DNA from 3 places in the Pseudoalteromonas fenneropenaei genome. Region 3 is predicted to be linked to each of the others. Evidence: predicted binding sites of a transcription regulator. Region 3 holds the regulator's gene; each other region holds the start of a gene.
The links. The regulator sigma-54, encoded in region 3, starts transcription at its own class of promoters, with help from an activator protein. The targets are predictions, from matches to a motif close to GTTGGCACGNNNNTNGNNT.
Positions count from the first base shown of each region.

Region 1 (10,851 bases), on a different contig from region 3:
AAAAGGCTGCAAATAGGCTTCGTCTTGCGACAACAGATAAGCCCGCAAATTGGACTGTGCATTCAAGACTGCAATGTGTAAATTATCCAGCGCCAAAATAAGCTCGCTGGTGTTCTCAATACGTAATTGATACTCGTTGAGCTTTTCGGTGTTGCTCATGCCAATGATCACATTGGCTATTAGTAAGCCAACACACACCAGCATAGTTAGCCACACACTTAGCACTCGCGTTGCCGCTTTAAGCCAACGTTTTGCATTCCTAAGCATGTTTATCCCTTTAGTTGTTTCAATAATTCACTACACGTTAAACTGCTGGCTAATACTGCCTCAGCAATCGCGGCCAATTCGGCTTGCGCGGGCTGGCCTTCACTGACGATGCGCAGCAATTCAGCGTTCATCGAAATTTGATTAAGAGATTTTCGAATATCGTGGCAAACCTCATCGTGATGTTTAGTCTTTGTCATAACACAACCTTAAGTTATTCTTCGATTTGATAGCTGCTTAAGCGGTTATATAAGGTTTTGGTGCTTATCCCTAACAACCGTGCCGCTGAGGTTTTATTCCCTTGCACAGATTTCAACGTTTCAAAGATCAGCGCTTTTTCCACTTCCTCAATGGTTTTGCCGGGGGTTACTTCCTGACCTAATGAAATATTTTGCGAACTAGGAGTCGTGCTTGGTAACTCAGTCGGTGATGGCGTCGTGTGGTTGGCAAACTGTGAAAAAGGTGAATGCAAAGCATCGCTAAAATCCAGCAGTCCTTTGTCCCTATCGGCCATAATATAGGCGCGGTGTATACTGTGTTTTAACTCTCGCACGTTACCGGGCCAGTCATACTCAAGCAAGCGCTTAAAATCTAAATCACTCACTTGATAGTTGGTGTTATTTTGTTGATTAAATTGAGTCAAAAAGAATTGGCTAAGTAATGGAATATCTTCACGCCGCGTGCGTAACGGCGGAATATGAATAGGAAATACCGCAAGGCGGAAGTAAATATCTTCCCGTAGTACGTTGTCCTTGGCTATTTGCTCGATACTGCGGTTGCTGGCTGAAATGATCCGACACGCCGTTTTAATACTCTGAGTGCCACCAACCCTAGTTAAAGTTTGGGTTTCAAGAACCCGCAGTAAGTTAGGTTGTAACTCAATGGGCATTTCGGTAACTTCATCTAAAAATAAAGTGCCATTACACGCTTGTTCAAAGACTCCCAGTTTTTGTGCGACTGCACCAGTAAATGCCCCTTTTTCATGACCGAATAATTCACTGCCGATCAATTCTTTGGCGATAGCACCGCAGTTCACACCAACAAAGTCGCCCTTAACTTGACTGGCATTGTGTATCGCTTTGGCGACCATTTCTTTGCCAACCCCGCTTTCACCCAATAGCATGACATTCGCATCGGTCTTCGCGACACGCTCAATCAATTCATACAGTGTTTGCATGGCCTCTGACTCACCGATTAAACAACCAAAGTGGTGTGTATTTTCAGCTGCGCCAATTTTTTTCTTAGCTTGCAATACAGTTTGGAAGTCTTCCGCAACCAAAGGTTTTAATAAATGACTGACCCCTTTATCGCAAAGCTGGGCAAGCGCAGACTTTACCGCCGGATGACCTGATATTAAGGTCACCTTGGTATGATCTTGGCGCTTACGCAGCCAATCGACCAAGTGCAGTCCGCTGCCATCCGGCAGCATGAAATCTAAAAAAATGTGCTCATAGGACTGTAAGCTCAGCATATGCTGCGCTTCATTGAGATTATTGGCGGTGTCACAAAAACACCCTAAATGTTCCAGTATACGTGCGGCAATTTGATTAAATTGCGCATCATCATCAACCAGTAGAACTGTTTTCACACCCTCTCCTTAGTGCCCACAAGTATTAATTTGGCATCATCACCAGCAAACTTTGCGGTTTTATTTGGAACTCAAGTTGCTCACTCTCAAACACTTCACCATCCAATGCATAGCGTATCGGCTGACTAAATAGTAAGCGCAACCGCTGACATTGAAACGAATCCAGTGCCGTGCAGTCTTGGTTGCTCATCAAAGTTTGAGCAACCGACCAATATTCAGACACCTGAGTTTGGTGGTGTATCACCGTCACATCCATCTTGCCATCTTGCCAATCAGGTGTGCTTTCGCCGCCTTGTGCCAAAATAGTTGACCAAGGCGCGGCATTTGCGACCACACAGCTTGCACAGCATAGCGTTTGTGCTGGCTTATCATCCGCGATAACAGTCAGTTCAACTTGGTGATTGTCCAATACCGCGTCCATAAAACTCTGCATATAGGCGACTTGCCCATGCTCATTTTTACGTTCACGATTGGCCTGCGATAGCATTTGTTCTGCAATGCCAACCGCGGCCATTAATAGCATCGACTTGCCATTACAACTTACCGTGTCAATCCATTGTGACTGACCAGATACTAAAGTACGACAAGCAAACAGAATTGGATCAATTTTAGATACACTGCCATGAAAAGCATGTGCTAAGGAGTTAGCGGTCCCTAAAGGTAAAATTCCAAACTTAGCTTGATGACCCATCACAACATCAGCCACGGCGGCTAAAGTACCATCGCCACCACCTGCGACAACAAGCGCAGGCTCACTCGCTTGCAACGCTTGTAATGCACAGCACTGAATACTTTTATCAGCTTCAGTTTGGTATATTGCCAGCTGATAACGCTGCGTTAAATAGCCCAGAATATCGTTTTCATATTGCAGCCATTTGCCCCCGCCTGCCACAGGGTTCACCACCAATACCGCCAGCTCTTTATGCTCTAATTCACCGTGTTGATGCCAATGTTCAAGCCTAGCTAATTGGCGCCGATTAAGGCGAGCACGTTGACGCTTGGCACGGATCTGTGCCATTGCGTCGGTAGCTGATGCCACTTGCTGAGTGGCAAGTAAAAATGCGGCGCACACCAACACCGAACGACCACGCCCAAGTGCACAGTGTACGACTACTTTACGTCCCTCGGCATGATGTACAGCAATCCACGACAACGCCTGTGCAATTTGTTGTTTCGATGGTGAGTGGTGATCTAAGATAGGAATACTTAAATAGTAAAATCCAGCGTCTTCTGTCTGCCAGTTAAAGCCATCATACTCCGCTGTCACATCTAAAATAGCCACAATCCCCTCAGCTTGTAACATCGCTACATCTGTAGGCAACAGTCGGCTTGCAACAAATAGTTGATCGCTTAGCTGAGTGCAATTTACGTGCGCTTTTTGGATTCTGATCAGCCAGTTATAGCACCACACTGCACCAAGGTAAGGCAGCAAAATAAGTTTAATCAAAAGCGGTACTTTTCCCGTTGCACGCTTTCTAAAAATGCTGGGTTGATTAGTGACATAAGCAAGCGCTACGATACTAACGGCGATAAAAATCCACAATAAAGGTGTTAACAGCCAACTTGGGTAGCTGCAAACCATAAGTGCTAGAATTGATGCCAACACGAGTAAATGGTACTTGAACATTTTCATGATTCATTCCTTATAGGCGCTCGGTCCCTGCTCAATACAGTATCAAAAAGTATTGGCTTGAGGTTGTTCAATCCCCAATCAGCTTAGCTAAGTTTAACTTAACGAACAATGAGCCAGCACAACTGACTCGACGATTCGAGCGAGATGTTTGCTGTACTTACGTCAGGTAATTGCACCAACAAAAACAAATAAGCTGCCCAAATTATCTAGCGCGTTTTTTATTTTGCTTTCAGCTAACTTTTGCTACGCTTAAATGACCCTTCCGACATTTGCGGTACAATCTTGAAAGTAATAAATATCAAAGAGTTAGAGCCAGGCATGTTTGTGATGCGGGTCGTGTCACAAAAAGGCCAAGTGAAAGTCAAAAATCAGGGTTGGGTAAAAACGGCAAAATCCATTGCGGCGCTGGCGGCGGCGGGAATCGTTGAAATTGAAATCGATCCGAGCAAAACCTTGGCGGCAGAGCCAACTAACGCATGGCGCGATAATGCGCCAAAGCCTACGGCCCCTGCCACTGTGGCGACAAGCACGGCTACAACGAAGCGCTCACCAAGCCATAAAAGTACCTCAATTGAAGGTGAGATGTCGGTTGCCATTGAGCTATATCAAGAAGCCAAGCAGCTGCAGCAAAAAGCTTTCGATGACATCAAAGCTGGCCGCAATATAGATGTGAGCGCCTTTCAAGCCGCAGCATCTGGTATTATTGATTCGATTTTTCGCAATCAGGATGCACTCGCTTGCATCGCGCGGATCCGTGAAAAAGACGCCTATTTACTTGAGCATTCGCTCAATGTGTCGATATTAATCAGTATTTTCGCCAAACACTTAGAGCTTGAGCGCGATGTGATTGAGGTGCTCGCAACGGGGGCGTTACTCCACGATATAGGTAAGATCCAAATTCCTGACAAAGTGTTGCACAAAGCAGGCAAGCTTACTGAGCCTGAGTTTCAAGTGATGCAACAGCATGCCAAATTCAGCAAAGCGATTTTGGAACAATCAGGGCTGCCAGAAATCGCGATAGACATTGCGGCATACCATCACGAGCGTCTAGATGGTAGTGGCTATCCGTTTCAACTTACAGGCGATGCCATCAGCCAATATGTACGGATGGCGAGCATAGTTGATGTCTATGATGCGCTGACCGCAGAACGAGTCTATAAAACGGGTATGACTCCGATTAAAGCCTTTAAGATTTTGCGCGAAGGCTGTCCTCATCATTTTGATGAGTCACTATTAAGCCAATTTATTCAATGCATTGGGTTGTACCCAGTTGGCACCTTAGTGAAGCTGAAAAGCGGACGGGTTGGTGTGGTGGCGCAAAGTAATAGCAATGCACCGCTCAAGCCAATCGTAAAAGTCTTCTACCATGCAAAACATATGCACCATGTACAAGTCCAGGATATTGATCTGGCGTCAAAAAAGGTCGATGACGAGCTGGAAGCAGCGATTAAACCTGAGGAATTTAACATCGACTTGATCCGTTTCTTCCGCCAATCAATGTTGCCTTAATGAGCATTTATAGATTTGGCGCGACATAAAATCGCGCTAGAGCAAACCAGTCGCTGAAGTAGGTGGTTTAGCGTCAAGAATAAAAATTAAGGGGCACTTCAGCCCCTTTAAGTTCTTTATTCTGGCGGCCAATCTTCCATCGCTTGCATGGAAAACTCAATACCATCAAAGTAAAACACCGTCAGCTCAGGGGTAATTTCAATCACTTGCAAGGCGCCGATACTGTCCCCTTCATAGAGCTCCCTGCCGTTAAGCTTAATCCAACGTTTGCTCGGTTCAGTGGCATAAATGTGTGCCAGATATTTAAAGCTCGGTAAACTGGCCTGAACATCACGCGGCAGCTTATTTACCGGTGTAACGCGCACTGCCGACATAGTGCTTTGGGTAATCGCGCTAGCCGGTTTGTTCTCCGTTGCAGCCACCGCTTCCGCAAATGCGTCTTGCAACGCTTTGGCCGCACTTGTTGGCGCCTCAATCTTAGTACTATCATCCGTTGCGGGTTGTTCTAGTGGTTTTCCCACCACGCGATAACCTTGCTGTTGTAAGCTGGCGATATCGTTATTCGCCCCTAAGTTGACATTGTTGGTGGTTTTAGCTGGTAATTGGATTTGCCCATCCACAGTAATTGGCACCAATTGCTGTTGATAAATTGGCTGACCTAAACTGTCGACTCCAACCTGAATAGACAACCACTGATAATGCTTAGCCTGATTGGCCTGGTTTACAGCAGCCGTGTTCACTTTCGCGGGTGGATTAGTCGCAGCAGATACTTCGTTCTGCTCTGCCGCACTATTTTCCGCAGCTGCACGCTTTTCCTCAAACGCATTCTCTTTACTCACATCAGGCTTGCTTGCTGCCTCGTTTGCTTGCAATGCGATTGTTGCATTTGGTTGTGATACCGCTTGGTAACGCTGCCAACTTTTCCCAGCCATAAACCCAGCAGCAATACAGATAAGTGCAGCACTGCCCCATCCTAATCGGCGTAGGCCCGTTTGGTAACGCAGCACTTGCTGTTGTAACTCGGCCTGTTGTAAGCGCGCCGCCGTATCTTGGGCTGACTGTGCACCTCTTTGATTTGCTTCAGCAACAAAACTCATTAGTGTCTCCTAAACCAGATACGAAAGTGCAAAACCAACGCCAAACAAACCACTCAGTGCAAGTACAGGTTGCCACCAAGTTACCTGCTTAGATTGAGCGACTGGCAAAGCATGAGTCATTGGCAGCGCTTCTTGCGCCGCTTGCTGCACTATGGATTTATCTACCACAGTATGCTGGAGCGAAAACGCCCCTAGCAAACAGCGGTCAGCAAGCAGGTTTAGTAACCTTGGTACACCGCCCGTCAATTGATACATCAAACGAATTGCATCCGCAGCAAAGAGTCCACGCTCACATCCTGCGACCTGCAAGCGATGCTGAATATAGGCAAACACTTGTTGCTCACTCAGTGGTAATAAGTGATAACGCGCGGTAATGCGCTGTGCTAATTGACGCAGCTCAGTGCGCTGCAATAATTGTTGCAGTTCAGGTTGGCCGACCAACACTATCTGTAATAACTTTTTGTGGTCAGTTTCTAAATTGGTCAACAACCTTAGTTGCTCTAACACCTCAGGCGCTAGATGCTGCGCTTCGTCAATGATCAACATAGTGTGACCGCCCGCCTGATGGTTATTCAGCAACTTTTGCTTGATCACATCGGTGAGCTGTTTGAGAGAGGCCTGTTCGGGGTAGCTTTGCTTGAGTTCATCACAAATCGTCGCGAGCAGCTCTTGTGCGGACAAGGTTGGGTTCAAAATAAACGCCACTTGCGTATTCTCAGGCAGTGATGCCAGTAACGTGCGGGTAATCGTGGTTTTCCCCGTCCCCACCTCACCGGTCAGCAGCACAAAACCACCGGCGTCACCTAGACCATATTGCAGATTCGCAAGCGCCTCTTTGTGGCGTTCACTTAAAAACAAATACTCCGGATTGGGGGCAATAGAAAACGGCTTTTCCGATAAGCCAAAGTAGCCTAAATACACAACCTGTCTCTTTTGTTGTTATGGTTTTCCCTATGATGGCAAAAAATGTCGCGAAGTTATAGCGCGAAGTCCGCTACAGGGTGATTTTTTCCGTTACAATTAAGCCAATTCAGTAAGTTCATTACTAAGGCAAATTAATGCAAGTATATCTGGTGGGTGGTGCAGTTCGCGATAAACTCTTGGGCCGTGCCATTAAAGAGCGTGATTATGTGGTCGTTGGCAGCACGCCAGAGCAGATGTTGGCCGCTGGCTTCCAACAGGTCGGAAAAGATTTCCCGGTATTTTTACACCCACAAAGTAAAGAAGAATATGCCCTTGCCCGTACTGAGCGGAAACATGGACAAGGCTACACTGGCTTTATTTGCGATTTTGCCCCTTCCATAACTCTTGAAGAGGATTTAATGCGCCGCGATTTAACCGTCAATGCCATCGCAATGGATGACCATGGTCAACTTATTGACCCTTATGGCGGGCAACAAGATTTAGCAGCCAAAGTATTACGCCATGTAAGCGACGCTTTTCAGGAAGATCCGCTACGCGTGTTGCGGGTGGCACGCTTCAAAGCGCGGTATATTGAATATGGCTTCACGATTGCAGCTGAAACCTTAACGCTGATGAAAACCATGGTCGCCAATGGCGAGCTCGATACCTTAACGCCAGAGCGGGTTTGGTTAGAGTGTGAAAAAGCCCTCAGCGATGGGCATTTTGCACATTTTCTGGATGTGCTTGCTGAAGTTAATGCGCTCACGCTGCTGTCGCCTGAATTAGCAACGTGTTGGAACTTTACGCTCTGCACTGAGCTGTCGGCACGCTTTAGTTATGCGCATCAAGCCGAGTTATCAAGCACCGCACAATTTGCCCAACTGGCAGGCTTTATCAGCCAAAGTGGCTGTGAGCTTTTGAGTAAAAAGCTCAAACTTTCTAACCAACAAGTCCTTGCGCTGCAACTTATGCAGCAGTGGCTGGCAATACAAGCTAATTGTTCAGCTGAAGCGGTAGCACAAGTGTTTGAGCAGTTTGATATGTGGCGCCGTCCTGAGCGGGTGCTGCTACTTTTAGAGATCATCAATATCGCAATAACCAACGACAGTTATTTGCTCACCGATATTCGCGCTGCACACAGCGCGGGGTTAACAGTCAATGCCGCGCCTTTTATTGCCAATGGACTAACAGGCCCAGCCATTCGTGATGCGGTAAAAACAGCGCGACTACAAGCAATCCAAGCTTGTTTTTCCAGCTAAGCACACAGCTTTGGTATTCGCTTAGACAAACAAAAAACCCGCATTCGCTGCGGGTTTTTTCTTATCAGGTAATCACTTACCAAGCCAAGTAAGCAAACAGCGCCGCGCCGAGTAACAAGCGATAGATCACAAATGGCATCATCCCCATTCGCGAAATAATTTTCAAAAAGAAGAAAATACAAGCATAAGCACTGATGAATGATAGTGCCGCACCAAGCAGCAAAGTGCCCCACGCCACAGGCTCACCACTCAAGGCTAAATCTAAGCTGTAATACAGTCCCATCATGCTTATCACGGGAATCGCCATCAAAAACGAAAAACGCGCAGCGCTTTCTTTATTGAGTCCCAGCATCAAGCCGGCAGTGATGGTGATCCCAGAGCGCGAGGTACCAGGGATCATCGCGGTCGCTTGCGCTAGCCCTAAGATCAATGCGCTTTTCCAATTCAGCTGATAAATCGTCTTTATCTGCTGTGCTTTGGCATCGGCGTACCACAGCAATAAGCCAAACACGATTGTGGTCGTGGCTATCACCCACGCGCTACGCAGATATATTTCAATAAAATCTTTAAATAACAAGCCAAAAATAGCGGTTGGTATAGTTGCAATAATAATCCACCAGCCTAATTTGCTGTCTTCAGTTTGTCCTTGCTGGCCAAATGATTTAAACCAAGCGGCTAAGATCTCAGCCACTTCCTTACGAAAATAAATCACGACAGCCAGCAAAGTCCCAACATGGACTGCCACATCAAAAGCGAGACCTTGATCTTGCCAACCAAACACTTGTGACGGTAACAGTAAATGGGCTGAGCTAGAGATAGGTAAAAATTCAGTAAAACCCTGTAATAAAGCCAAAACGATAATTTCAATCAGACTCATAGTAAGGAAAACTCCACTTTCCATAGTTTTTGTTGGGATTTGTCGTAAGCTTGCCACAGCTCTGCCATAGTTTTGCCTTGGCATGGATGAGGTAAGTGCGGCGCCAGCTCCGCAAGGGGTTGTAACACAAAAGCATTGGTGCAAATTTCGCCACGAGGCAACTGTGCAGGTGTATCACAGATCACCGTATCATAAAGTAGCAGATCTAAATCTAAAGTACGGGGGCTGAACTTTTTGTCACTGGCTTTTCGGCCATGTTGCTTTTCCAGCTCTTTCAGTAGTGCGCAAGTCTCAGCCAAACTGAGCTCGGTGTTAGCGTAAAACACCGAGTTGTAAAAATTGCGCCCCTTAAACCCCACGGCTTCGCTTTCAAACACCGATGAATGTCGATACTTTGGAAAATACGCAATAAGCGAAGCAAGTCCTGCACGAAAGTGTTTTTCGCGCTCCACATTGCTGCCAATACTGATGTAGATGTCTGCCATGCTAGCGCACTCTAGCGCGGGTGATCTCAACCCCGACGGTTTGCGCTTTAGGCACAGCTGCGGGTTTGCTGACTTTGATAGTCACTTGCGGCACCGCAAATTCTTGAAGAATCATCTGCGCTAAGCCTTCGACTAAAGTCTCCAACAATTCAACCTGATTTTGCTGACAAAAAGCATCGACTCTGGCACTGACTTTGGCATAATCAACTGCAAGGCTAATGTCATCAGTGGCAGCTGCCGATGAAATATCAGTCGCCATGACAATATCGAAGTACAAGCTTTGTTTACTTTCTTTTTCAAAGTCGTACACTCCTATTATTGTCTCGACATGCAACTGCGAGATATAAACCTTATCCATGATAACTCCACTAGGTTGGGGTTTAGACTGAGCTTAGCAAAAACGTGCAAAGGCAATAAAACAACAGTGTTGTAAAATACTCAATACAGGTCGGCCGTCACTAAGGAAGAGGCGATAATAGCTGAAAACCTGAGATTAAAAAATAAGGAAGCGTGTGTTAATCGGTGTAATGTGTGTTCTGGCCTACTTAATGGGTTCTATTTCCTCGGCAATTTTGGTGTGTCGAGTTTTTCGCTTGCCCGATCCGCGCTTCGCTGGTTCAAATAATCCTGGTGCTACCAACGTGTTGCGCCTTGGCGGTAAACTGCCGGCACTACTGGTATTAATTGGTGATGTACTGAAAGGGACCATTCCAGTCTGGGGAGCCTACTTCTTGGCGATTGAGCCATTGTGGTTAGGTATGGTGGCCGTGGCGGCTTGCCTTGGCCATATCTATCCGGTCTTTTTCCATTTTAATGGTGGTAAAGCGGTCGCGACGGCATTTGGTTCTCTGTTGCCAATCGGTTTGTCACTGGCAGGGTTATTGGTCGCCACTTGGATACTGATCCTATGGTTAACGCGCTACTCGTCACTCGCAGCGATTATTACCGTGAGCTTAGCACCGCTTTATACCTATTTAATCAAACCGCTTTATACCCTACCCGTGACATTTTTAACCCTGCTGATCATTTTCCGCCATCGCGCCAACATCAAGCGTTTGTGGCAAGGAAAAGAACCGAAAATTACCAACAAATTAAAGCGCTGATAAGCTGTCGAGCGGCCAACGTGCTTTCGTTTTCATATCCAAAGACGCATATTGACCCGCTTTTAAGCGCTGCATGCCTGCATAAGCTATCATTGCGCCATTATCTGTACAAAACTCAGTGCGCGGATAATAC
Region 1 is NZ_JBHRSD010000033.1:13,047-23,897, reverse strand. It holds gene ACFOEE_RS16865 (sensor histidine kinase) at 1-267, opposite strand, end outside; gene ACFOEE_RS16860 (histidine kinase) at 270-464, opposite strand; gene ACFOEE_RS16855 (sigma-54-dependent transcriptional regulator) at 479-1,852, opposite strand; gene ACFOEE_RS16850 (diacylglycerol kinase family protein) at 1,878-3,485, opposite strand; gene ACFOEE_RS16845 (HD-GYP domain-containing protein) at 3,768-4,994, shown strand; gene ACFOEE_RS16840 (general secretion pathway protein GspB) at 5,111-6,091, opposite strand; gene ACFOEE_RS16835 (ExeA family protein) at 6,101-7,012, opposite strand; gene ACFOEE_RS16830 (tRNA nucleotidyltransferase) at 7,150-8,253, shown strand; gene ACFOEE_RS16825 (undecaprenyl-diphosphate phosphatase) at 8,330-9,130, opposite strand; gene folK (2-amino-4-hydroxy-6-hydroxymethyldihydropteridine diphosphokinase) at 9,127-9,615, opposite strand; gene folB (dihydroneopterin aldolase) at 9,617-9,973, opposite strand; gene plsY (glycerol-3-phosphate 1-O-acyltransferase PlsY) at 10,143-10,718, shown strand; gene tsaD (tRNA (adenosine(37)-N6)-threonylcarbamoyltransferase complex transferase subunit TsaD) at 10,707-10,851, opposite strand, start outside.
Region 1: ACFOEE_RS16850 (diacylglycerol kinase family protein) is a predicted target of sigma-54. The motif match lies at 3,585-3,603, and genes of this name have one in related genera.

Region 2 (10,851 bases), on a different contig from region 3:
TTCAACCGACCATTTACCGGACGGTATGGCGAAGCTATATCCAGAACATACCAATCACAAAGATATAAAAGACAAATCATAAGGAAACTAAATGAATCACACATCCAGCATCACACAGTCAAACACTGAGGGTGCAAGCATACTAAAGGCAACCTCAGCGTTTCGAACGCAGGCCAGAAAAAAATCGCGGGTGAGTCAAAAACGAACTAACAGGGTTCAGAGGGTTGACCCAGATGCAGACCTGTTATTTCACAAGGAAATCCGTCAGGAGATAAATCAAGAGGAGCTTCGAGTGCACCTCCGCGATTTAAGGGTGTTACTTCAGCTTAGGGAGAGACAGATACATGAGTTGGTGTCAGGTGACTATTGCGCATTCTTGGAGTTAACAGCACTAAAGGAGAAAAGTAAGCGACGGATACCATGGCTTGATAGCATCATGAAGCAAAATCCGGTTGCCTTAATAACACTTTCAGCCAAGAAGGATGTCTATGGCAATATTGATTTTCGAAAGGCTTTGCGCACGTGGAATTTATTTCTGAAGCAATTATCACGGAACGGCAAATTTTTCCTAGATGGATTTGTATTTTTTGAGCACAAGGGAGGGCAGCACCCTCACATTCACATCATACTTCTTGAAAACACAGAGCGAGAACATATCAGCAAGCATAATTACTGGAAGTTGTGCATGGCTTTTGGGAAAGCAATGAAATCACTCAATCACTTGGACGCCGAGCATTGCGACATTCGATTGTGCGATGAAAGGCCGGAATCCCTGTTCGAGTATTTATGCAAGGAATCCGATGACGCCCTATCTAACATCGAACCGCTATACAAAGGCCAATTTGACGAGTCGAATATTTTCCACAACTTCAATGCTAAGGTGCGCCAGCACAATCGCCATTACGGCGCACCAACCGCAGCAGCATAACAGTTATAAACATCAAGGAATTATATGAGAAAGTTCACAACCAGAATCACATTAAATTTATCACAAGAATTAGCTTTGAAACTAGAGGAGGCATGCGGTGATGCACAACTGAAGCGCCAGCAATTTCTACGCGCATTAATCACAACCTCGTTACGCAAATTGAAGGTATAACAAATGACAAACGCAACAAAGAAAAACACCGAACACTCACCGTCCAGACTTAAATTTCTGGATGAATTTCGAAATGAGATGAGGCGACTAGGCTACTTAAAGAAGGAGTGGGACTTTGCAGTTAAGACATCAGAGCACAGATAAGAAATGGATTGTCGAATCAATTCTCAGGTGCCAATCAAGTAAAGAGATTCGAGGTATGTGTTTACACATACTGATTCGTCTAATTTGGGGCGGTCGCGCACCTGACAACCCTAGAAGCGCCGCTGCGCAGAAAGTAATACTTCAGGCGTTTAGAGGGCTGGTATAACCCCTCTGCCGCAGGTTATAAGGATAACCAATTGTTATTAAGTGCATTTTTAAAAGAATGCCTTTTTAGGCAAAAAAATACACATCGTTCGACAAATAACCACCCGGCTTATCGAGTAAGGTTTCAGTAACTTTGATAAGCGTGGTGGTGGTGGTATAACCCACTACCAGTTTCTCGCCTTTGGCGGCAGCTTGCTCTTTTGCTACATCCACCACATTGAAACTTTCCGGTTCTGAACTCCAATAAACCGCAAGTACATAAAGTAACAAAGCGAATGCGGCAACAGCGGCCGCGATTTTACCTTGATGTTGAGCCATGCTTCCTCCTAGTGATGGTGATGCTCAGCATTACTCGCTGACTCCATCACACTAGTGACAGGAGCCACGGTATAAATCCGATTACCATCTGCAAAATATAGTGTTAATTTTAGCGCTTGGCCTTTAGTAATAGGCTGAGAAGGTGAAAATAACATTAGGTGGTAACCACCTGGCTGGAATGTCACGGTTTTGCCCGCAGCGATTGTGACATCCTCAACCTGCTGCATTTTCATCATCCCATTGACATGTTGGTGCTCATGGATCTCTACCCGACCAACCCCTTCCACACTGGCCTTAACCAGTTTTAGCGGCGTTTCACCTTGGTTATGAATACTAAAATAGGCGGCCGTTGAAGGCGCTGCGGGGAGCCATTCGCGGATGTAGGCGTCGTGCACCATAGCAACTTGCGCTTGCTCATGATGATGTTGATGCGCTTCATGCTCATGACCTTGATGAGCATAACTTGCCAGACTAAAGACGGATAACCAAGTAGCACAAGCGATACGTTTTAACATCGACTTTCCTTGAATAAAGAGACTGCGCTAAAAATAACACAGTTTTGGCAAAATCTCTTTGTGCTTTTGTCACTTATTGTATCCGTAACGCTTACTTATACGCCTTAAGTTGAGGCACTTTTGCTGTCACTGACCAGCCAATATACAATTAATATCAAGAGTAACGGCAATGCGATTACCAGCGAATTAAATAGCATAAATAAGATGGCCGCTAATATCGCTAATAAAACCGTGCCTATCACGCCCACACTGATAAACGCCAGCAATGCCAGCACAACCCCGACGACGGCGACCACACCTAATAACTCAAGGCCAACCCAACTGATGTCTGAAAGCCAATCCCCCACCGAAAACCACACGATGGGAGACTGCATCAAGGGCAAAACCAAAAAGAGCAAAAAGATAATAAAAATCGCACTAATGGTTTTCATAACCCCTCCTGCTTGTTACTGCCCTTTGGCTGGCACACAAACCGCGGCCAGTGCATAAGCGACAATGATAAAAATCGGAAACTTGAAGAACACTAATACCGTCAGTAAACGTGTCAGCCACACTGGCAAATTAACGCGCTCTGCAATTCCGCTACACACCCCAGCAATTTTCTTATCACTAAGATTGCGGGTCATGGTTTTTTGCTGTTGGTAGTACTGGGCCATAATCGCCTCCTGATTTACGCTGCGTTCGCTTAAGCTGCGTGGTTATTTTGTACTTTGGCTTTTAGCGCTTGTAATTCTTGCTCAAGCTGCTCATCTTGCGCCATTTTCTTAAAGGCATCTGCGGTGCTGTTATTGCCCAGCTCATAGCTTTCCACTTCTGCTTCTAGGCGCTCCACTTTGCACATCAACTGCTCAAACTTTTGTGTCGACGATTGCATTTGCTCACTGTGTAACACCTGTTTGGCTTTTAAACGCACCGCTAAACTGGCTTCGTGACGTTTAAATTGCGTTTGCTTTACTCGCAGTGCTTGAATTTTAGCCTGTAAAGTCGTGGCATCTTCATTAAGCTTAGCCAATGCTTCTGTAAGCTTAGTCCGCTCCTCAGTTTTGCTGGTGATAACCGTTGCCAGCTTTTGCTTCTCCACCAGCGCCGCTTTCGCTAAATCTTCACGGTCTTTACTAATTGCCAGCTCAGCTTTTTCTTGCCATTGCTGGATTTGCTTTTCGGCGTCAGCCGCCTGGCGAACCAGAGCTTTTTCTTCGCAAATTAAGCTCGCTGCCGTTGCGCGGCACTCGCTTAAACATTCTTCTAGCTCCAGTAATAGATTTGCAGCCATTTTTTGCGGATCTTCAGCTTTATCTAGCAATGCATTTAGCTCGGCTTTGATCACATTCTCGATACGGTCGATTAGCGCCATGGTCATATCCTCTTGTTAAACTCTGTTGATTGTATTGATTTTGCTTTGTAGTAAAGTTATTCCAAGCTTTATGCCAACAATATAAAACAATTAAAATCAACAAGTTAAAACAAAATCAGTCTGCAAGTCGTAAAAAGCACGATGATAATTTAGCGATTTACACTAAATTTTAGGCAAAAAAACAGCCAGTGTAGAAACTGGCTGGGGAAGATCTAAAAAGGTGGGCTACCGCGCTTAACGCGGCTCAATATGCTCAGGCACAAACGCCAACGCTTGTTCCATTACGCTAATATCCGCGGTTTTCTTGTGGCCATTTTCTGACAAGTGGCGGCGGAACTGGCGTGCCCCTTGCTGGTTTTGAAAAATGCCTAACATGTGGCGGGCAATGTGCCAAAAGTTAGAACCTTGGCTCATTTGCGTTTCGATATAATCGTACATGCTGCGCACCACTTCGTGCTTAGTTAACGCAAATGGCGCATCACCGTAAATAAGCTCATCTACTTGGCTCAGCATAAACGGGTTACTGTAAGCCTCGCGGCCAACCATCACACCATCAACATGCTGCAAATGATGTAAACTTTCCTCTAGCGTTTTCACCCCACCATTAATGCTGACATGCAGTTGCGGGTAATCCTTTTTCAATTGATACACGCGCGGGTAATCCAGCGGTGGAATTTCACGGTTTTCTTTGGGGCTTAAGCCTTTTAACCAAGCTTTACGCGCATGGATAATGACATCGTCACAGCCCACATCGTGACAATCTTCAATCAACTGAGTTAAAAATTGGTAGGAGTCCTGCTCATCAATACCGATACGGGTTTTGACCGTCACCGGAATAGCGACTTCGGCTTTCATCGCCGCCACGCACTCTGCCACTAACTTTGGCTCCGCCATTAAGCAAGCACCAAAGCGGCCATTTTGCACGCGGTCTGACGGGCAACCGACGTTTAAGTTAATTTCGCTGTAGCCCAACGCTGCGGCACGTTTGGCACATTCCGCTAAAGCTTTTGGATCTGAGCCACCAAGTTGTAACGCCACCGGCATTTCATGCTGGCCAAAACCAAGGTAGTCACCTTTACCAAAGATAATCGCCCCTGTCGTTACCATTTCAGTATACAGCACCGCGTGCTTGCTTAGCTTGCGGTGAAAAGTCCGGCAATGACGGTCTGTCCAATCTAACATGGGTGCCACGGAAAAGCGGCGGAAGCTTAAATCTGTTGATTTTAAAGGCGTATTCATTAATTCACTTGATTCTTTGATGTTCATTTCACGGCTCTGAGTACCCCAGAAGTACCCCACAGTTCAATCTCTGTCACCCTGCAATTAACCCATTTTGAGAAAAGGCTAATCAATCACTTAGGATCACAACAAGCTCTCATATTCGTTTACTCTCGCCCCAAAACAGAAAGAAGCGCCCGAATCGAGCCACCCAATTTTATAAAGGTAAGGTGTCTATTCTACACCGAGAATCAAAAATATTCAGCACTTGAGCGTTTTGGAGCAAACAACGAAAACGTTGCGTGGTAAGCAGGGAAGTGGAAGAATTGTGTTATCAATATCTTAGCCATGAAGCAGCGGACTGTATCGTATAGTCTAGAAAGGCTATTCCATTGAAGAGGTGGCGCTAACAGGCCACCGAAATTTGAATGTACTATGGCATGTTTATACATAGCTATTTCCGCATAAATTGCGTGAGAAGGAGTAAAGAATAGATGCTCAACACAGAAAAGGAATTAGCAATCAAAAAAGACAATAACCACCATATTTTTTTGTACTTAGAGGGAACTTTATTGACTTTATGTGTCTTTATTTTTTCTCTTTCCTTGATCACATTAATATTTGGAAAATCCATGTTTGAATTTTTAAAAGACATTACCTCTATTTTTGGTGGTATAAGTAGCACTATTGCATTGGCACTCGCTTTTAAGGCCTATTACCATTGGAAAAACCAAGCCATCGAAACAAAGAAAATAGAATCAACAATAAAAACCGCATCTGAAATTTCGATCCAATTTATTCATTTAAACGCGGCCTGTAAAATACGATATCGTATTTTGACTAGTATAGCTAACTATGAAGCAAATAAAGATGAATTAAAACCTGTGTATGCTGAACTGCAAACAAAAGAAATAAATGATTATCTTGATCAACATAACTTGACCGTAAAACTACTCAAAGACCTCTATGATTCGTTCTATCGCTTAACTATCCTAAATGTGAACACAGAAAAAACTCTAGAGTATCTCTATACTATAGAGCGATTTTTGCAAATATCTTATAAGGATGATAACGATAAAATATTTTTTGAGGCCGTTTCTTTGGATATGGAATTTGTACGAAACAACTGTACTTTAGATAATATTATTAATGCTTACAATGAAGCAAATGATGAAATCAAAGGAAGTGCGTTTCTGGAGTAAGCAAAAGGGGTCACAAAGAAAGCAAACGGGGTCAAGAAAGCAAACGGGGTCAAAGAAAGCAAACGGGGTCAAGAAAGCAAACGGGGTCACATCTAAGCAAACGGGGTCACATCTTGCAATTTGCACGCTGATGCACATTATCAACATCGCATTCAATCATTGCACTAAAAACAGATAGTGGTAAGTGATACCATGCTAATGGTTAACCATCGTTAACTTTTATTATTCAAGTAGTGTCAAACGGCCTTAACCTAGGAGATACATAAAACCACTTTACTCAAGCAGATCTCTGCAAAAATGACATTTTCAGCAGTGTCTGGAATGAAACATCCTCAAAATTACCTCAGCTGAGGTCAATTGCAATCCTGCATTTATCGTCTGCAATATCAATTCAGCTGAGGTCCGCTTGAGGTTTAGGCCAACTTTAAAATGCAGCCTAATCACTTTTTACCGGATTTCTAGCTGATGCTTTTGCAACACCTTGGCTATCACCTCGTGATGGACTTCGACTTGCTTATAAATCCATGTGTAATGATCGTTTTTCCAATACTCAAGCACCTTGTGATGGCGCTGCTTGCTTAATAGCTCAGCGATTGCTTGTAACTCAAGATAACACACCAGCAAGTGCTCATAGGTTGAATTTTCATCGTCGCCGCCTTCAGGGTAGCCAACTGGAACATTTTTAAAGAATGTCTTTAACTCATTAACGGCACTCTCTGTTTTGCTTTTGTTGTAGTCCAAATGCCAATGAATTTGCTCGTGCAGATAGGTTGCCAGTAGTTTATCTGTATCCTTGCGGCTAGTGTGCCGAGTATTTAACTTAAGCAGGGGGTGGCTATGTGGAATGACGGTTTCATCGATATGGACCTTGTCGGTAAATTCCCATTTTTTTAGGTCATGAGACTGTCGTAACGACTCTATTAGTTTGACTGTAGCTAATTCTGCTTTGGATTTATGCTCCGTGGTTATTTCCAAAGCACTCGCTGAAAAAGCAGCGCCGAGCAACAGCAGTAGACTCAGTTTTGCAGACATGTTTGTGTACTCCTTAAACACAATGTTGATATTTTTATTATAATACGTTGCGCATTTTGGTACACAATGCAAAAAATCTCAAGCACTTAAAATGTGAGAGTTAACTTAAGTGACGGGAATAAAAACCTGCACGAAGGAATACTGTGTTTTAGTACAGACAAGCTGCGTTGATAACAAGACTTAGGTAAAGGTGGCATAGCACGTAAAATTTGCGACTTTACGTGCTATTTATTGTTGGCTTAAGCCTTATTGGCGGGCTTATTGTTACTGCGTTGTGGTCTTGGCCCACTGCGGCGTTGGCCGTTGGGTTTATTACCTGCATTTACCGGCTTTCCACCAGACGTCGCGGGTTTGTTGGCTGAGGTCGCAGGCTTATTACCCGAAGCAGCCGGTTTATTGCCTGAATTACTCGGCTTTCTTGCTGGGGCTGGTTTATTGCTCGACCCCGCAGGTTTACTATTTGGGTTCGCAGGTTTGCGATTAGCTGGTTTTTTAGTTGTCGTTGGCGTTGCAGTCCCCTTGCCTTCATCACTTGCTGGCTTAGGCTGTTTTGGCTTCTTCGGTTTTTTCGGTTTAATTGGTCGGCTATCCAGCTTAGATTCTGGCAGCTTAAACTGCGGCTCAAAACCCGGCACGATTTCACGCGGCAACACTTGCTGAATTAAACGCTCAATACCGAATAAATCCGCGATGGTTTCATCACACACAAATGAAATCGCCTCACCGCTTGCACCCGCACGACCAGTACGACCGATGCGATGCACGTAGTCTTCATAAACATTTGGCAAGTCAAAATTCACCACAGTAGGTAACTCTTGAATGTCTAAACCACGCGCCACGATATCCGTGGCGATTAACACCCGCACTTCACCGCTTTTAAACCCACTTAACGCACTCATGCGCGCATTTTGGCTTTTATTACCATGAATTGCCGCAGCGTTGATCTTATGCTTTTCCAGGTCTTGAACAAGGCGATTGGCACCATGCTTAGTGCGTGTAAACACCAATACTTGTTGCCAATTTTGGCTGGTGATCAAATGCTTTAGTAGCGCCGCCCGCTTACTTTTATCTACTGGATAAATCCATTGCGTCACACTCTTAGCGGTACTATTCGCAGGCGCCACCGAGATTTCCACTGGGTCGTGAATAAGACCCTTAGCAAGCGCACGAATTTCTGGCGAGAAAGTCGCCGAGAACATTAGATTTTGTCTGCGTGCTGGTAATAGCTTGAGAATGCGTTTAATGTCGTGAATGAAGCCCATATCCAACATTCTGTCAGCTTCATCCAACACTAGAATTTCTAGCTCTCTAAATTGCACCGCATTTTGCTGATATAAGTCGAGCAGACGCCCTGGCGTTGCCACCAGCACATCGGCACCTTTACGCAGCGCCATCATTTGTGGATTAATTTTTACCCCGCCGTACACCACTTGGCATGATAAAGGTAAGTTTTTGCTGTATTTTTCAACACTTTGCCAAACCTGATGAGCAAGCTCACGAGTTGGTGTAAGCACCAAAGCGCGCACATGATTACTGCGCGCACGCGTGCCTTGGCTCAAACGCTCTAACATCGGCAAGGTAAAGCCGGCGGTTTTGCCCGTACCGGTTTGAGCCGCGGCCATAATATCTCGGCCTTGTAAAATGGCTGGGATAGCTTGTTCTTGAATAGGTGTTGGCGTGGTGTAGCCTTGCTCAACAACGGCCTGATTAATTTCTGGTGATAAGCCAAGTTGGCTAAAGCTCATGATGTTTTACTCTGAATTGCGCGGCGCACAAGACTATAGGATTTGTCTTCACTAGGCAATTATTGCCTATATCAACAAAAGTGGTGGCTAACGCCAAAACAAAGCGGCGGGTTGTACAACCTACCGCTACTGTAAAGAATAGCCGCAAGCCAGCAAAATTGCTGAATTGCGGCTAATGAAATTATTGGTTGTAACCGTTTGGGTTACGACTTTGCCAACGCCAAGTATCTGCCATCATTTCGTCGATACCGCGTTTGGCTTGCCAGCCGAGTTCTAGCGCAGCTTTTTCTGGCGCTGCGTAGCAAGCGGCAATATCACCAGCACGACGTGGTTTAATAACATATGGAATGGCTTTGTTGGCCGCACGCTCAAAGGCTTTGACCATTTCCAGCACCGAATAACCGTTGCCAGTGCCCAAATTGTAAATATGTACACCGCTGTGCGTTGCAATTCTCGCCAGTGCTTGTAAGTGACCAATCGCAAGGTCAACGACGTGAATATAATCGCGTACGCCAGTGCCGTCTTGAGTGTCGTAATCATCACCAAACACCCCTAATTGCGCCAATTTACCCACTGCAACTTGGGCGATATACGGCAGTAAATTATTTGGAATGCCATTTGGGTCTTCACCTATCAAACCACTTTCATGGGCACCAACGGGGTTAAAATAGCGTAGAATCGCAAATGCCCAACGCGGGTCTGATTTCGCGACATCTTGTAGCACCATTTCTACCATCAGCTTTGACGTGCCATAAGGGTTAGTGGTGCCACCCACCGGGAAATCTTCACGAATCGGTAGTTGAGCTGGGTCGCCGTAAACTGTGGCAGATGAGCTAAATACCAGCTTAAACACGCCGGCATCACGCATTGCATCAAGCAAAGTTAACGTCCCTTGGACATTATTTTGATAATAGCTAATGGGTTTTTGTACTGACTCACCCACCGCCTTTAAACCAGCAAAGTGGATCACTTGCTCGATGTGATGCTGGGCAAAAACCCCATCTAAAAAGCTTTTATCTAAGATGTCACCTTGATAAAAAATCGGCTGTTTCCCTGTAATTGTCTCGATACGTTGCAGCGCACCAAGCGATGCATTACTGAGATTATCAACAATCACCACTTGGCTGCCTTGTTGAAGTAGTTCCACTACCGTGTGAGAGCCGATATAACCTGCTCCACCAGTTACTAATATGGCCATTTACCGCCCTTACTGCCAATGCAAATTTACTGCCCGTGATTGTAGCGCGAAACGCGCGATTTATATACCTTGTTCACAGACAAAAGCTAGGGTTTCACCCGATACGCTGAGGCGGCTAATTTGCTGGCAATAAGCGCTAAAGTCGTACCACTGTGACACCTTTTGCACCGCGTTGAGGTTGCGCCGATAAATGCGACCAGCAATAGCGTAAGCCACTTCGTTGGCATTTAGCCAAGTGTAGTCTTGCACCGTATTGGCGAGTACAAAGTGCTTGTTTACCGTGCGGGTAGCGTCATCCAAAGTGGCAAACCATTGCTGTTGCTGCTCATCCTGATAAGTAAATGAAAACCTTTGACTAGCAGCATTGTAAGCAAGGCTGCGACCTATGTGCTCGGCGCGCTTTTGCGGTTGATAGCCAGTGACTGGGCCGTGGAGTAAATAGTGCGGCTCACCGAGCATAAAGAGGATCATGTCCTTATTAGCACCCCAAGCATGGTAACCCACAGGTTCAAGATGCTCATATAAACGTTTAGCACTTTGCGTTTTATCAAATGGATAAAACCACAACCGCTGCTTGCCATCTGGTTCCACCACAATCGCAGATAAACCTGAGTCATAAGGGTATAAAGTAGGCGAATATTCACTAACTGGCGACTGCGTGAGATTTTCACTGCGCCCTGAAGCAAAGTCATAAAAAAACAGGTCCATTTGCGTACTCTCCGCTTGCTGCACTTCCCCGGTAAAATACACCCCTTGCGCTGTGACTAACGGCTGATTGTGATAGCCCTCAGCACTGGTGATAGCAAATACATTAAGGCCAAGCTCGGAAGGTTTAGCTACGAAGATTTGACTGGCATTTAC
Region 2 is NZ_JBHRSD010000023.1:116,092-126,942, forward strand. It holds gene ACFOEE_RS13765 (hypothetical protein) at 92-928, shown strand; gene ACFOEE_RS13770 (DUF2333 family protein) at 1,475-1,726, opposite strand; gene ACFOEE_RS13775 (copper chaperone PCu(A)C) at 1,735-2,241, opposite strand; gene ACFOEE_RS13780 (hypothetical protein) at 2,346-2,672, opposite strand; gene ACFOEE_RS13785 (PspC domain-containing protein) at 2,688-2,897, opposite strand; gene ACFOEE_RS13790 (PspA/IM30 family protein) at 2,927-3,595, opposite strand; gene dusA (tRNA dihydrouridine(20/20a) synthase DusA) at 3,830-4,834, opposite strand; gene ACFOEE_RS13800 (hypothetical protein) at 5,308-6,015, shown strand; gene ACFOEE_RS13805 (hypothetical protein) at 6,463-7,047, opposite strand; gene ACFOEE_RS13810 (DEAD/DEAH box helicase) at 7,287-8,792, opposite strand; gene galE (UDP-glucose 4-epimerase GalE) at 8,974-9,990, opposite strand; gene ACFOEE_RS13820 (hypothetical protein) at 10,051-10,851, opposite strand, start outside.
Region 2: ACFOEE_RS13790 (PspA/IM30 family protein) is a predicted target of sigma-54. The motif match lies at 3,655-3,673, and genes of this name have one in related genera.

Region 3 (10,851 bases):
GTGCGACGGTGGCTATCCCACGGCACGGCTCGTCACGCCCAATCCTGATTAATGCCGACTACCTACGCTTACAACCTGAGGTTGCAACACCTAATTCTAAACCTGCACCGCAACCACAATGGTTAACACGCTTGCCGGCGATTGAAGCGACTTGTCTTGATTGTAAATTAGCGCAATACCAACTGGATAAAGTGAACTTGTCACTATTTGGTGATGGCCAGCAATTACAAGTTACGGAACTGCGAGTTGATAAAGGTGAGCATGTGCTGAGCGCCAATGGTCGCTGGGTCGATGGTCGCAGTGAATTTACTGGTAAGCTGAATAGCAAAAACGTCGGCATGTTACTTGATGAATTTGACATCACCACCAGTATTAAAGATGCCAGTGCTGAAGTGGACTTCACGCTTAATTGGCAAGATGCGCCGTATAGCTTCGCGTTGCCAACACTTGGTGGGGAAATTAACTGGCGTTTGGGTGAAGGGCATTTGAGTGAAATTAGCGATGGCGGGGCTAGGGTGTTTTCTTTGCTGAGTATGGATTCTTTGGTGCGTAAGTTGAAACTGGATTTTCGTGACGTATTCTCCAAGGGGTTTTTCTTCAACCAAATGCAAGGCAATATGCAATTGCAAGCGGGGATAGCTTATACAAAAGATGCCAAGCTTGATGGTGTGCCTGCCGACCTCACTATCAGTGGACATGCTAATTTAGTCAGCAAAGAGATCAATTACGACCTTGCGGTTGCACCGCAAGTGACCTCTAGCTTACCTGTGATAGTGGCATGGATGGTCAACCCCGTGTCTGGACTTGCGGCACTGGCACTGGACAAAGTGATCCATTCCGCACGAGTGATCTCAGAGATTAAATTTAAAGTCACAGGCACTATGGATAACCCCCAAGTGCAGGAAATTGACCGTAAGAGTCGTGAAGTTGAGCTACCGCAAGCCGCGCAAAATCAGCCTTCCGCAGAGCCGCTAGCCGCGGATGTCCCACAGGCACCAGATAATCAAGGACCCGCAACATGAGCGCAACGATTTACCTGATCCAAATGACCACCAGCTGCAATGCGTTAGAGAATGTGGAGTTTGTTGCTGAACAATTGGCAAAACTTCCTGCTGGTGGTGAAAAGTTAGTGTGCTTGCCAGAAGCTTGTTTGGCATTTAACCGCTCAATTGTAGAGAATCAGCAGTTGGCCGAAAACCATTTACACTGGCGCGCAAGGTACGCCGAATTGTGCCAAACTTACGGCGTATGGTTAGCCGTTGGTAGTATGCCGGTGCCCGCTGCGGATGGGCGTTACTATGCAGCCTCGATTTTATTTAATCGTGAAGGCAAGGCTGTGGCTGAATATCACAAGCTTCATTTGTTTGATGCCGATGTCAGTGATGGTACTAAGCGTTATCGTGAGTCGCAAGGTACAGCACCTGGACAACATCTTGAAGTGGTGGATACGCCATTTGGCCGCATCGGCATGGCGATTTGCTACGATATGCGTTTCCCAAGTTTGTTCCAGCAGTTACGCAAGGCAGGTGCTGAGTTGATTTTAGTCCCCAGTGCATTCACCACAGTAACTGGCGCCGCCCATTGGGAAGTGCTACTGCGTTCCCGAGCAATTGAAACCCAATGCTTTGTGATAGCGGCAGCGCAAGTGGGGGTACATCAAAATGGCCGCGAAACCTATGGCCACAGTATGGTGATTTCGCCTTGGGGGACAATCTTGGCTGAAGTACCAAAAGATGTCACAACGCTGGCCGTTGAACTAGACTTTACAGAATTACAGCGGGTAAGGCAGGCAATGCCTTTACCTGAGCATAGCCGATTTGCAGAGCAGTTAATATGAATCAAGTAGAACAGCATTTATTAAGTGACAGCCAGTTATGTCGAGAGCAATTAGCCGCGACCTTGGCCTATATTCACGGCCATAAAGTCGATTATGCCGACTTATACTTTCAATCTAGTTACCACGAGACTTGGGTATTGGAAGATGGCTCGGTTAAAGAGGGGACTTACAATATCGAACGCGGTGTTGGCGTGCGCGCTGTAAGCGGTGAGAAAACCGGGTTTTCTTATTCAGATGCTATCAATATCGAAGCACTCACGAAAGCGGCAGAAGCGGCGCGCAGTATCGCCCAAGCAGGCGAAGAAAAGCGCATTGAAGTATTTAGCGACGTAACCGCGGTGCAACAGTTCGCACCGCGTCAGCCGCTTACCTCGATGAGTGACGCAGAAAAGGTCACTTTGCTGCGCGAGGTAGAAAACGCCATTCGTGAATTAGCCCCCGATGCTGAGCAAGTGGTGAGCTCTTTGTCTGCGGTATATGAAGAAGTGCTAATTGCTGCCAGTGATGGCACCTTTGCCACTGATATTCGCCCGCTGGTGCGGTTAAATTGCTCTGTGCTGCTGAAGCGCGATGGTCGCCGTGAGCGTGGTAGCGCAGGGGGTGGCGCGCGTTTGGATTATCACTACTTCCGCGAATTGGATAATGGCGAACCGCGCTGGTTACAGTATGCAAAAGAAGCCGTGCGCCAAGCGCAGGTGAATCTTGATGCTGTTGATGCCCCAGCAGGTGCGATGCCTGTGGTACTCGGTTCAGGCTGGCCAGGCGTGTTGCTCCATGAAGCGGTTGGTCATGGCCTAGAGGGCGACTTTAACCGTAAAGGCGCTTCTGCGTTTAGTGGCAGGATAGGTGAGCAAGTCGCGTCCAGCCTTTGCACTGTGGTTGATGATGGTACTTTGCCAGATCGCCGTGGTTCGCTGAACGTGGATGATGAAGGTACACCTGCTGCGTACAACGTGTTGATTGAAAAAGGTATTCTCAAAGGCTATATGCAGGATAAACTCAACGCTCGGTTGATGGGGGTTGCGCCAACGGGTAATGCGCGGCGCGAGTCTTACGCCCATTTACCTATGCCACGTATGACTAATACCTATATGTTACCAGGTCAACATAGCCAAGCCGAACTTATCAGCAGTGTCAAAAAAGGGATTTTTGCCAGCAACTTTGGTGGCGGGCAAGTCGACATCACCTCAGGTAAATTTGTGTTTTCTGCTTCTGAAGCTTACCTCATTGAAGATGGCAAAATCACTCGCCCAATTAAAGGTGCAACTTTAATCGGCAATGGCCCAGAGGTCATGCAAAAGATCTCTATGGTGGGTAACGATCTGGCGCTTGATAAAGGTGTTGGGGTGTGTGGTAAAGATGGTCAAAGCGTCCCGGTTGGAGTTGGTCAGCCAAGCCTCAAGATAGACGAAATCACCGTCGGCGGTACTGCCTGATAAACATCGAAAAAGCCCGTCGTGACGGGCTTTTTCGTATTTAGCGTCCAACCACAGGGCTTAAGGTAGAATCGCTTCTTTCAAATATTGGAACAGTTCTTTGTAGCTTTTTGCGGGCTTTTCAGCCTGTACTTCTTTGCTCGCAGCGCGGATCAACTGACGCAATTTTTGGCGCTCAAGTGCTGGATATTGCTCAAGCAACTCGTTGGCTTTGTCATCGCCATTTTTCAACAGTGCGGTGCGGATCTGTTCAATTTTATTGATTAACACATCCGCTTGGTTATTTTTGTTCATCAATACGTCAAGCGCAGCTTGGATCTCAGCCACGTTTTCCGTGGTCCGTAAAGTCTTAGAAATATAATTTAAATGACGGCGATATGCTTCGTGTTTGCCTTGCAGTTTATCTGCCATCGCCATGGCTTCTTGTAACACTGGCGATAACGGCAAACGCTCGCGCTGCTTTTTACCTAATGCCACAAGATCAAGCCCCAATTGATGGAGCTCTTGAGCGTCACGTTTTAGCTCGCTTTTGGAGACGTAGATGATCTCTTCATCGTCATGGGGTGGTTGGTTATTTGCCATGGTGGCCATTCCTAATCTAACTTTTAAGTTATTATACCAGAGAGTGCGCTAAGCGCAGCAAGCAAAGTAATTCAATCAGTGGAGATTCGTGTGGTTTTCAAAACGCGAGGGCGTTATCAAGCGTAATAGCGCGGCTTATTGGTGTTGAAACCTATGCCGATGTGGTTTGCCTAAGCGTTGCAACTAAGGGCAAATTTGTATATTTGTGATAGCATTAAGATAACCAACAGCGAAAAGAGTATGACCATGAATGGTGCGACGAGCGATCCCATTTTTCATCGAATAGAAGAAGTTAAACAAGCAGTTGCAGAAGTTTTGGCACATGCCAAAAGCTTAGGTGCAACAGCCGCTGAAGCGGCTATGTCGAGTACTTCTGGATTATCGGTAAGCACTCGCTTAGGCGAAGTAGATACCATAGAGTTTAACCAAGACGGTGGTTTAGGGATTTCCCTTTATGTTGGCAACCACAAAGGCAGTGCTTCAACCGCGGATTTAAGCCCACAGGCATTGCGTTCTGTGGTTGAAAAGGCGATTGAAATTGCTAAATTTACCTCGGATGACCCATGTAATGGTCTAGCTGAAGAAACGTTAATGGCGTTTGATTACCCTGAGCTGGATTTATACCACCCCCATGCAATTAGCCCCGAGCAGGCCATTGAGTTGTGCCAAGCCGCGGAGCAAGCTGCACTCAACTTTGACCCCCGTATCGTCAACTCAGACGGCGCGAGCTTTGCGAGCCATCAAGGATTACGGGTTTACGGTAATAGCTATGGCTTTATCGCCGGCTTCCCGCGTACACGCCACACTTTAAGCACTTCAGTGATAGGCAAAGACGGCGAGCAAATGCAGCGCGATTCGGCATATACCATTTCTCGCCAGTTCAACGCGTTAAAAGCGGCCGAAGCAGTGGGTATTGAAGCTGCGCAAGAAACCTTAGCAAAATTAAATAGTCGCCGCATCGGCACGCAAAAAGTGCCTGTGCTATTTCGTGCAGAAGTGGCGAGCAGTTTATTTGGCCATTTAGTGAGTGCCGTCGGTGGTGGTGCACTGTATCGTAAATCGAGCTTCCTGTTAGATAGTTTAGGCACTCAGGTATTTAATCCGTGTGTGACGATATTAGAACGCCCACACCTCCTTGCAGGATTGGCTTCTAGCCCCTTTGATAGCGAAGGGGTGAAAACCCAAGACCGTGATATTGTGCTTGGCGGTGAACTACAAACCTATTTACTTGCTAGCTATGCTGCGCGACGCCTAGGTATGCAGGCAACGGGTCACGCGGGTGGCATTCACAACTGGTTGGTGCAAGCCACCGAGCCCAATTTAGCCGCGTTATTAACACAAATGGGCACAGGTCTATTAGTGACTGAGCTGATGGGGCAAGGCGTGAATCCCGTAACTGGCGATTATTCTCGCGGAGCGGCGGGTTTTTGGGTGGAAAACGGCGAAATCCAATACCCAGTGAGCGAAGTGACCATTGCAGGTAATTTAAAAGAGATGTTTAACAATATTGTCGCGATAGGTGGCGATATTGAAACCCGTGGCAGCATTCAAACCGGTTCAGTACTGGTGGCACAAATGCAAGTGGCGGGTCACTAATCCGTTAGGCAGGTTCATGATTATGTTCGAGCCTGCCATACTCTACCTTATCTATGCTTATGGGGATTTACTCTTCTGGCGCGTGCCTGCAACTCCTAGTAGTTTGGCACAGTCTTCTAGTTTTATACTAAAAACCAGGTTGCAGTACCAAGGAACGCAAAGATCCCGACAATATCTGTAACTGTCGTCAACACCACACTGCCAGCCAAAGCTGGGTCGATTTTCAGGCGTTTAAGAATAAGCGGCACACTGGCGCCTGCAATACCTGCTGCTAATAAGTTCATAAACATCGCAAAAGCGATAACTGCACCAAGTTTGAAATCCCACTGCCAAATGGCGATGACACCCGCAATTAATACTGACCAAAGTAAACCGTTGAGGGCACCGATAGCCAGTTCTTTTCCGAGAATAAATCTTTGGTTAGCGCTATTAATATGACCAAGCGCAATACCGCGGATCACGAGCGTTAGTGTTTGGCTACCCGCAACGCCACCCATGCTAGGGACGATGCCGTTAAGCACCGCCAAGATAGGTAAAAGGTCGAGCGTGCCTTCAAAGAAGCTGGCGACAAATGCAGCCAATAGCGCAGTCAATAAATTGATCCCAAGCCATATAGAGCGGCGTTGGCTGGACTTCATTACTGGTGCAAAGGTATCTTCTTCATCATCAAGACCCGCCATACTCATCAAACTGTGTTCGGCGTCTTCGCGGATAACGTCAACGATATCGTCGATGGTGATCCGTCCCAGAAGATGCTTGTTGTCATCGACAACAGGGGCAGAGATCCAGTTATGACGTTCGAACAACTGTGCCACGTCACTTTCATCCATGGAAATCGGGATAGCTTCTTTTTCGAGATCCATGAGGTCGCGCACGATTTTATCAGGCGAGTTGGTCAGTAGCGTACTCAGTGGCAATGAACCTAAAAAGCAGTTGTCTTTGTCAACCACATAGAGGTCGTCCGTACCATCGGGTAATTCGCCTTTTAGGCGCAGATAACGGAGCACCACATCTAATGACACATCTGGGCGTATGGTCACGGTATCGCTGTTCATCAACGCACCAGCGGTACGCTCCTGATACGAGAGCGCTTGCGTTGCCCTTTGCCTATCTGTGGTGTCCATAGCGCTCAAAACGTCTTGATAGACAGGCTCGGGCAGGCTACGAAGTACTTCACCAAGGTCGTCATCATCCATGTCTTCGGTGGCGGCGGCGATAAGCTCGGGTTCCATTTGCGCAATAATGCCCAAACGTACGTCTTCTGAAAGCTCTTCGAGGATGTCACCTTGAATATCAGGATCGACCAATTGCCACAATAATGTCCGGATCTTATGTGGTGACGATTCTAAGAGGAGGGCAGTATCGCATGGCGCGGTTTCGGCGAGCATGCGACGGACCTGAACAAACTGTCCACTGTTGAGCGCTTTAGTGACCTGTTTTAGTTGCTGCAGTGTATAGTCTTGTTCGAAGGTCTCTGGCATAGGCATTCCGCAAAATGGGTGATGATTGGCGCGTATAGTATAAGTGTAACCAATTAACCTGCGCTTACCAAGCCAGATTTAAGGCGTAAATCAGCGACTTATTCAGCTTCGTGGAATCGGTCGGCGATTAATTCGCCAATCGCTGCCAAAGCGGGTTTTGCATCTGGGCCTTCGCACACTACGCGCACTTCCTTACCTTGGCTGCTTTCAAGTAACATCAGCGCCAGTACGCTATCCCCTTCGGCCATTTTATCGTCTTGAAAGAGGGTTATTTGCGCATCAAACTGCATCGCTAATTGCGCCAGCACAGTAGCGGCACGGGCGTGTAAACCGAGCTTATTTTTGATTAGAAAAGTGTTTTCAACTTGCATGGACAGGTTGTTCCCGATGACGGATTTTCACATTACTATGGGTACGCTGGAAACTCTCACCGATAGTTTGAGCTAAGTAAACAGAACGGTGCTGCCCACCCGTACAACCAATCGCTATGGTTAAGTAGCTTCGATTATTACGCTCTAAATGCGGTAACCAAGTTTGCACAAAGGTTTGGATCTGCCAAGTAAACTTCTGCACTATGCTATGGCTGGCAAGATAATCCTTAACGGGTTGATCAAGCCCAGTAAGCGGTTTTAGTTCAGGTTCCCAATGCGGGTTAGGTAAAAAACGTGCGTCAAACACATAGTCAGCTTCTTTGGGCAAACCATGTTTAAAACCAAATGACATAAAGGTCACTATAAGTGACTTGTCTTTTTTGCCAAGGATTTTTTCACGTATGGTTTCTGCCAGCTGATGTACGCTCATCCCTGTGGTATCTAAAATCACATCGGCGCGAGTGATAAGTACATCTAGCAGGATTTTTTCTTCGGCGATCGCCAAATCCAGCGGCATATTATTGATAGACAGCGGGTGTAAACGTCTCGTTTCTGAATAACGTTTGATTAAGGTTTGGTCGTCACTGTCGAGATAGAACAAAGTGGGCTTGGCAAACGCGGGCAAATATTCAATGATGTCATTGAATTCTTGCTGCTCTTTGGGCAAATTACGGACGTCGATACTGACCGCAATTTTGTCATAGCTGTCAGCCGCAATACGGACCAAAGACGGCAATAAATTGACGGGAATATTGTCGACACAATAAAAGCCCAAGTCTTCTAAAACCCGAAGTGCGACGGATTTACCCGAACCTGAGCGACCGCTGACAATAATTAGTTCCATCTCTTTACCTTACTTAGCTCGACAATATTTCAAAGAGTTGTTCGTCACTTTGCGCCTGACGCAACATACGACAAAATTCTTTGTCCCTCAGTTTATCAGCGATTGCGGCTAAGGTCTGCAAATGAGTTTGATTATCGCCCTCAGGTACGATGAGTGCCACGAAAATATCGACGGGGCGATTGTCGATGGCATCGTAATCAATGGCTTCTTGATTAACCAAGACCATCACTAGCACTTTATCGACTGCGGCCATACGACCATGTGGCAGTGCAACGCCTTTACCAATGCCAGTACTACCGAGTTTTTCACGGGCTAATAAAGCGTCGAGGATATCATGTTGATCAAGGTCGGGAAGCTGTTGGTGGGCCAGTTCACTGATGTATTCGAGAATGCGTTTTTTGCTACTAAAAAGGACTGCAGCTTTGCTGCAGTCCTTTGAAATTAATGCACTTAGTTTCATTTTAGTGTCGGATCATCTTTTCTTTATGTTTTATGACTTGCCTATCTAACTTATCTAATAACAAATCGATGGCCGCATACATGTCTTGATGCTCTGTCGAAGCAAATAACTCTCCGCCATTCACATGAAGGCTTGCTTCCGCTTTATGGATCAATTTTTCTACATCAAGGATAACATGTACATTGTTGATATGATCGAAATGTCGCTCCAGCTTCGCAAACTTGTTGGTGACATAATCCCTGAGTGAATCGGTAATTTCAACGTGACGACCAGTTAGATTTAGTTGCATAAGCATTCTTCCTTCTTTGTTTTACGTCTCAGATCAGGCTCTTGCGCTGATTTGACGGTGGTATAGCCAGAGACTCACGATATTTTGCAATAGTGCGTCTCGCCACTTGAATTCCTTGTTCCGCTAATATATCCGCGATTTTACTGTCGCTCAATGGCTTAGTAGGTTTTTCCGCGGCGATTAGCTTTTTAATGAGCGCCCGAATTGCTGTTGACGAGCACTCACCTCCGTTTTCAGTACTTACATGGCTTGAGAAGAAATATTTCAGCTCAAAAATGCCACGCGGGGTGTGCATATACTTCTGGGTGGTAACCCGAGAAATGGTAGATTCATGCATTTCCACCATTTCAGCCACATCATTTAGCACCATAGGACGCATTGCCTCTGGGCCATGTTCAAAAAATGCCTGCTGTTGCTTCACAATACAGTTAGCCACTTTTAGCAAGGTTTCGTTGCGGCTTTCCAAACTTTTTATAAACCACTTCGCTTCCTGTAAATGGGAGCGAATAAACTGACTATCGCTTGATGAGCGCACCGAGCGGCTCATCGCGGCATATTGATCGTTAACACGAATTTTCGGCATACAATCTGGATTCAGTTCAACTACCCAACGACCTTTGACTTTTTTGACCGACACATCTGGGATCACGTATTCTGGTTCTTCGTGGATCACGGTTGCAGCTGGTTTTGGGCTTAAACTGTGAATGAGCGTCATGACTTCTTTTAGCTCATCTTCCTTTAGCTTAGTCTTTTTCATCAAAGTGCGATAGTCGCGACTGGCTAAAAGCTCAATATGTTCGTTGAGGATCTGTTTGGTTTCGCTCAGCCAAGGTGTAGTTGGGTCATATTGATTGAGTTGAATGCACAAGCATTCCTGCAAGCTGCGTGCGGCAATTCCAATCGGATCAAAAAGTTGTACACGTTTAAGGACGGCTTCTACCTCGTCCAGCTCAATCGGTTCAGCTTCTTCACTACCCTCATTAAGGCTGTGCATAATGTCTTCAGTGCTAACCGTCAGCATACCTGACTCATCAACGGCTTCGACAATTGCCACGGCAATGGCGCGATCGGTGGGGCTAAACGGCGTGAGCTCCAATTGCCACATCAAGTATTCGTGTAAGGTTTCGGTGGTTTCACCTTGGTAGACGGTGTCTTCGTCACTCATAGCACCAGAGCCACTGCTGGGCGCTGCGCTCATATATTCGTCCCAAGTGACATCCATCGCTAATTCGTCGCTGACAGTATCCTTATTGAGTGCATCACCAGCTTCCATTTCATAATCGCTGACCGATTCTTCAAAGTCATTGCCTGCTTCGAAATCGTTGCCTTCAAATTCATTGTTTTGCTCTTCACCACTGCTACTCGAGACGCTAAAATCAAAGTCGTTGTCAGCTGAACCGGTTTCTGCGTCACTATCTTGCTCATCCACTTCTAAGAGTGGATTGCTGTCGAGCGCCTCTTGGATTTCTTGCTGGAGATCCAACGTACTGAGCTGCAGCAAGCGGATAGCTTGTTGTAACTGTGGCGTCATTGTGAGTTGCTGGCCCATGCGCAGCTGTAATGATTGCCTCATGTATCTCTAACAATCCTTTTTCTAAGTGTTCAATTCAAATAGGCGACTGTACTACAAAAACTATAGCCTGAATTGTTCGCCTAGGTAGACGTCGCGCACAGTTTGATCTGCGAGTACGTGTTCGGGAGTGCCAGCGGCGATTAGTTCACCATGCGAAACAATATATGCCTTCTCACAGACATCAAGGGTTTCGCGCACGTTATGATCTGTGATCAGCACTCCAATACCGCGATTCTTTAAGTGCTCGATTATTTTCTTTATATCTAACACTGAAATCGGATCAACGCCAGCAAAAGGCTCATCTAAGAGAATAAATTTTGGATTTGCGGCTAAAGCGCGAGCAATTTCCACTCGGCGACGCTCACCACCCGATAAAGCCATC
Region 3 is NZ_JBHRSD010000017.1:125,805-136,655, forward strand. It holds gene ACFOEE_RS10725 (YhdP family protein) at 1-1,022, shown strand, start outside; gene ACFOEE_RS10730 (carbon-nitrogen hydrolase family protein) at 1,019-1,837, shown strand; gene tldD (metalloprotease TldD) at 1,834-3,273, shown strand; gene yjgA (ribosome biogenesis factor YjgA) at 3,334-3,855, opposite strand; gene pmbA (metalloprotease PmbA) at 4,102-5,451, shown strand; gene mgtE (magnesium transporter) at 5,574-6,932, opposite strand; gene ACFOEE_RS10755 (HPr family phosphocarrier protein) at 7,031-7,303, opposite strand; gene rapZ (RNase adapter RapZ) at 7,293-8,147, opposite strand; gene ptsN (PTS IIA-like nitrogen regulatory protein PtsN) at 8,161-8,607, opposite strand; gene hpf (ribosome hibernation promoting factor) at 8,609-8,896, opposite strand; gene ACFOEE_RS10775 (RNA polymerase factor sigma-54) at 8,925-10,469, opposite strand; gene lptB (LPS export ABC transporter ATP-binding protein) at 10,530-10,851, opposite strand, start outside.